Regions from separate parts of the Acetobacterium wieringae genome, predicted to be linked through region 2. Evidence: riboswitches for the same ligand, from Rfam matches in the RefSeq annotation. Region 2 holds a riboswitch; the other holds the start of a gene.
The links. Region 2 has a riboswitch for cyclic di-GMP ahead of CHL1_RS10230 (glycosyl hydrolase family 28-related protein). Riboswitches for the same ligand answer to the same signal wherever they lie in the genome.

Region 1: linked by a shared signal. The riboswitch ahead of CHL1_RS08950 (prepilin peptidase) and the one ahead of CHL1_RS10230 (glycosyl hydrolase family 28-related protein) in region 2 are both predicted to bind cyclic di-GMP.

Annotation. Positions count from the first base shown of each region.
Region 1 covers NZ_CP097897.1:1,827,645-1,830,761, forward strand. Annotated here, with positions in the region: gene CHL1_RS08930 (Flp family type IVb pilin) at 1-68, opposite strand, end outside; gene CHL1_RS08935 (Flp family type IVb pilin) at 125-292, opposite strand; gene CHL1_RS08940 (Flp family type IVb pilin) at 353-520, opposite strand; gene CHL1_RS08945 (Flp family type IVb pilin) at 573-740, opposite strand; gene CHL1_RS08950 (prepilin peptidase) at 918-1,472, opposite strand; cyclic di-GMP riboswitch class I at 1,552-1,636, opposite strand; cyclic di-GMP riboswitch class I at 1,716-1,800, opposite strand; gene CHL1_RS08955 (DUF2325 domain-containing protein) at 2,286-2,624, shown strand; gene CHL1_RS08960 (DUF3793 family protein) at 2,621-3,117, shown strand, end outside.
Region 2 covers NZ_CP097897.1:2,106,194-2,109,310, reverse strand. Annotated here, with positions in the region: gene CHL1_RS10235 (glycoside hydrolase family 55 protein) at 1-856, shown strand, start outside; cyclic di-GMP riboswitch class I at 992-1,072, shown strand; gene CHL1_RS10230 (glycosyl hydrolase family 28-related protein) at 1,087-3,045, shown strand.

The DNA of each region.
Region 1 (3,117 bases), 280 kb from region 2:
ATCAAACCATACTCAACCATACCCTGTCCATCTTCTTCTCTAATCATGTGTGATAATCCGTTTTTCATTTTATTTTCTCCTTTTATTTAGTATCTTCGATAAATTTCTATTGATCTATTATCGTTTAAGCCGCTAATTGAGTACCGATATCGGTAAAGAACTGACCAATTTGTGGACCCAGTAACCAGATGGCAGCAATGGCAGCCAATGCAATCCCGGCAATAATCAAACCGTACTCAACCATACCCTGTCCATCTTCTTCTCTGATCATGCGTGACAATCCGTTTTTCATTTCTTTCTTCTCCTTTAAATTTTTTTAAATCGTGCTTAATTTCTTGAACAGTCTACTTCATTATGCAGCCATCTGCGTGCCGATATCCGTAAAGAATTGACTGATTTGCGGCCCCAGCAGCCAAATGGCGGCAATGGCAGCCAATGCAATCCCGGCAATAATCAAGCCATACTCAACCATACCCTGTCCGTCTTCTTCTCTGATCATGTGCATCAATTGATTTCTCATTTCAGTTTCTCCTTCAATATTTTATATTTGTTAGTCAAACTAATTAGAATCATTATGCTGCTAACTGAGTGCCGATATCTGTAAACATTTGCCCGATTTGCGGCCCCAGCAGCCAAATGGCGGCAATGGCAGCCAATGCAATCCCTGCGATAATTAAGCCATATTCAACCATGCCCTGTCCATCTTCTTCTCTGATCATGCGTGATAATCCTTTTTTCATTTTTTCTTCTCCCTTTTAAAAATTTTTCGTAATCGTTACCAAGTAAACTTGCTTTAAAACAACATTCCAAAATCTATCAGATGATTTGTGTTGATAAGATTTAAAATTAATACGGATACAAAACTGGAAGCCATAAATGGTCCCAGGGCGACCTTTGATTTCAAATTACCTTTTCGTCTAATGATCAGGTATGCTGTATAGATCATCAGAAAAAAAGTCATTATCATAATCGCAGAAATTATTCCATAAACACCCAAACAAAAACCAACCGCAGCAGGCATATTTTACGTCTCCCCAACCAGCGCCCTTTCCAATTATTGCTGGTAAAAAGAATATAATAAAACCAATTACTAAACCAAAGATATTCATTCCAATACTGGCAATCGGTTGCCCGGTAATGATGAAGGCACCGCCCACGAATATCGTCATTAATACCAGCTCATTGGGGATTTTTTTAATGCTGATGTCTACAGCAGAAAGAATGACACAGATTGAAAAGAGCAACATACATTCCAATGTTTTTGGTTCAAGTCCGTTGAGTTTTACAAAGACTAACCAGATGGTTGCGTTAAGCATCGCCCAAAATATTGTATCTGTAACACTACCGGATAACTGATGGTTGGTCAAGGTCTTGACTCGCTGTCTGACTAAATAATCAGTCGTTTTTTTCATTAATACTCCCGTCACTGCTCCAATTATAAAAACTTCTGCAGTTATCAGTAATTGATCCATCAGTATCCTCCATTCGTTTTTTGCAATAAAAAAGCAACGATTTACTCGTTGCAATTAAGGCGAATTAAATACACCTATAATCTGCAACTGGCTGTCATATAAATACTTATTTAGACCCTATAGCTTTGCGTCCTTACCTTTCGATAAGTTTGCCAAATATTAAATTGACCAACAACTGAATCGTATAGAATAAAAAAACAACGCATTGACACGTTGCATTATAATCATCATTAAAAAATGTGGTTGTGCAACTGGCTGTCATATAAATAATTACTTAGACCCTAAAGCTTTGCGTCCTTACCTTTCGATAAGTTTGCTAAATATTCTATTGGCATCATGATAAGGCATATATTATCAATTGTCAAGTGAATATTTTGCGAATTATTTTTTTTATTATATTTGCAGCAGTAATATTTTGCTCAAAATACTATAGATTACTACTGACATTAAATATAAGATATTCATTATATGCGCCGATGTTTCTTGTGCATCACTCGACTTTTGATTAATATTGTTGTGCAATTTTGTGATATTATTATCAATCATCAATTGTATTATAATAATCTAATGTTGCAGCCGTTTTTTTGATGATCAATGTTATTTCGCGAAAACTGTTAATCAATATAAAGTCAATGCTTAAAATACTGTATGTTGATTTATGCGGTATAATATTTAAATATGAGCTTTGTAGTCAGCCATAAAAACCAATAATAATTCCTTAATAAATGTTTAAAAATAATTGACAGCTGCTCCGAATTGTGATAAGTTATAATCAGTTAGTTATAACTAACACATGGGGATGGAGGGCACCAAATGAGCATTGTTATTATTGGCGGAAATGATCGCATGATTTATCAATATAAAGATTTATGCAAAGAATATGATTGTCGGGCTAAGGTTTTCACCCAAATGCAGGGTGCAATGAAAAAAAAAATCGGCGTCCCAGATTTGATTGTATTATTTACTGGGACGGTTTCGCATAAAATGGTAAACTGTGCGACCGATGAGGCAAAAAGACTAAATTTGCCCCTGGCACGGTCACATAGCAGCAGTTTGGCTGCATTACGAAACATTCTGGAGGAGCATTGTGCTCAATGTAAGAATTGCGATGGCTGTGTTTTAAAATCGCATACCCGGAAGATGTCGTCATGAACAAGTTCGAGAGAGAATTGATACGCCACTGTTCGCCTACATTAGCCGGAATGAAAACTGGTAATTTATTCAGTTATCCATTTACCAGCTATTGCCAACTCGCAGAGCAGCTGGAGCAGTGTAATAATACGTTGAATGCTCGTGGGGTTTATCTGGAGGTACTGAGGATAAATGCCAGTCGGGTTTTAATCTATGTTTATCGTCAAAGTCGACTGCTCAAAGACTTTTCATGTCCGCGGGTGGACAGCTTTCTTCAGGACATTGGTTATCGTACCGAGGATTTGAAATCTTGTCTGGAATTTTTATCCAAGCGGATTCAAGATTCCAGCGAATTTCCCCACGAGATTGGCTTGTTTTTAAGTTATCCGTTTGAAGATGTTCAGGGATTTATCGAGCATGAAGGAAAAAATTGTAAATATTGTGGTTGTTGGAAAGTATATTGCAATGAAAACGAAGCAATCAAACTTTTCAACAAATATAAAAAATGTACGCA
Region 2 (3,117 bases):
AACCGGGATGCCCATTCAGATTTCCGGAACTAACAACTTAACCATGACCGACAGTATTCTTAACGCCAATGATGGCGGAACAAAATGGCTTCATGCAGCTTATATTCGCGGCGATAACAGCAATTTCCTGTTTCGAAACGTCGAGTTCAATAATGCCCCTGGTGGCGGTATTGCTGTAGCTGGTAATGAAAAATTCCCAACCCCACCGGATCACATCGTCTTTGAAAATTGTCGTGTCAAGAACAGCGTTGTCGGGATGCACATCAATACTGGTGCCAATAACGTCACAGTTAAAGGCTTAACCATCACTGGCAGCGGTCTGGGATTCAAAATTGCTGATGCCAACAGCTTAACCATCAGCGATGTCAACATCAGTGGTGCCAAGCCAACAACCACCGATATTGGCGCATTCAGCATCGGCAACAGCTATCAGGCAAGTATTAGCAATGTTACCGTTGACTCAACCGGGATGGCCGGTGCACTGTACTGGTTTATCGGAGAAGTGAAGGATACCACGATCTCTGGAATGAACGTTACAAATGTCAATAAAATTCCGTTAATCAGTGCCAGCAGCACTTCCAAGACAACCAATGTCGTGGTTGAAAACTCCAGCTTCCAGTACAGCAGTATCGACAAATACGGTATCGGATTCAGAGGTGTGGGATCACAGGCCGTGCTGCGAAACAATACCTTTACCAATAGCGGCGCATCCTACTCTTACCTGATTTATAATCCCGAAGGAACCCAGATTCAAGTATCTGATAATTCTTACAGCGGATTCCAGCGACTGAATTCCAGCTCTGATTTTTCCGTGGCTACCAATAATTTTAATCTGCTGACAGCAAAGGTTGATTAAGAGAACCAGTGTGCTAAGTTATTATATCGTGAATAATCTGAGAATAATTCAATAAAGCAATTTCTCCTAAAGCCTTGCTCTTTTGAACAAGGCTTTATTTTATCGAAGAATGTAACAATTTATATATAATCATGTCCACGATAAAGGCAAACCAACTGAAAGGTTGGGACGCAAAGCCAAGGGCCTTAACAAAAAGAAAGGTAGCCGGTTGCCGAAAGGAGCAGTAAGCAATGAACTTAAAAGAGGAAAGCAAGACAACGAGATTTATCGCAACCTTAGTGATGTCATTTTTGATAATAGGGACGTTTTTTTCGTCCAATGTATTTGCAGAAGAATTAGAAACAGAAGCCGTTAATGCAATTGGAGTCACCTATCGGACCCATATCCAAAACGAAGGATGGGCCCAGGGGTGGATGAGTAATGGCCAACTTTCCGGTTCAGAAGGAAAAAGCTATCGTTTAGAAGGTATTGAGATCAAACTGACAGGAGCTGTTCCAGCAGGATTAGGAATTGAGTATCGTACACATGTTCAAAATAAGGGCTGGGAACAGAAATGGGCGGCAAATGGCGGATTTTCAGGATCAGAAGGCGAAGGCTTGCGTCTAGAAGGAATCCAGATCAGGTTAACTGGTGCGAGTGCAGCTGAATATACAGTTAAGTACCGGACCCATATTCAAAATGAAGGCTGGGCTCAGGGATGGGTTTCGGATGGTGCCCTCGCTGGCTCGGAAGGAAAAAGCCTGCGTTTAGAAGCGATCGAAATCACTATTGAAAAGCTGCCAGCGGTAGCAACAAGCGAACCTGCCAGTGTCGTTACGACACCACCGCCACCAACAACACCAGTGAATCAGGGAGTCAGTGTCAAAGATTTTGGCGCAAAAGGGGATGGCGTTACCAATGATACGGCAGCGATTCAAAATGCCATTAATGATGCCAGCAGTAAAAACGTTACCTTGACAATTCCGGCAGGAACCTATGTGGTTACCAGTCAATTAGAGGTAAAGAACAATACCAGAATCAGCGGTTATGGGGCTACCTTGTACATGGCGCCACAGCCGTCAGCCGTAGCAAATATTTTGTGGTCAAATCCGGCTTCATACATTTCAAATGTTACCCTTGAAGGGTTGACACTACAATCCCAGAACACCATCGCTGGAGCCGACTATTATGCCAACAGCATGATCAGTAACGTTCAGGGAATGTTTTTCCAGGGCATCAGCAATCTGACGATCAAAGATGTTTCGATGGACAGTATGTATGTGGGTCTGAAAATGGGACAATCCGGAAGCAGCCGCAACCAGGGAGTCACCGTCAGCAATCTTAAAATTGATAAAACCGGGATGCCCATTCAGATTTCCGGAACTAACAACTTAACCATGACCGACAGTATTCTTAACGCCAATGATGGCGGAACAAAATGGCTTCATGCAGCTTATATTCGCGGCGATAACAGCAATTTCCTGTTTCGAAACGTCGAGTTCAATAATGCCCCTGGTGGCGGTATTGCTGTAGCTGGTAATGAAAAATTCCCAACCCCACCGGATCACATCGTCTTTGAAAATTGTCGTGTCAAGAACAGCGTTGTCGGGATGCACATCAATACTGGTGCCAATAACGTCACAGTTAAAGGCTTAACCATCACTGGCAGCGGTCTGGGATTCAAAATTGCTGATGCCAACAGCTTAACCATCAGCGATGTCAACATCAGTGGTGCCAAGCCAACAACCACCGATATTGGCGCATTCAGCATCGGCAACAGCTATCAGGCAAGTATTAGCAATGTTACCGTTGACTCAACCGGGATGGCCGGTGCATTGTACTGGTTTATCGGAGAAGTGAAGGACACCACGATTTCTGGAATGAACGTTACAAATGTCAATAAAATTCCGTTAATCAGTGCCAGCAGCACTTCCAAGACAACCAATGTCGTGGTTGAAAACTCCAGCTTCCAGTACAGCAGTATCGACAAATACGGTATCGGATTCAGAGGTGTGGGATCACAGGCCGTGCTGCGAAACAATACCTTTACCAATAGCGGCGCATCCTACTCTTATCTGATTTATAATCCCGAAGGAACCCAAGTTCAAGTGTCCAATAATTCTTACAGCGGATTCCAGCGACTGAATTCCAGCTCTGATTTTTCCGTGGCTACCAATAATTTTAATCTGCTGACAGCAAAGGTTGATTAAGAAAAAAGAATAATTGGAATTATTTCTGAAACAAAATAAAAGATCAAGAAAAAATAAGCCGTGCTTTTGCAG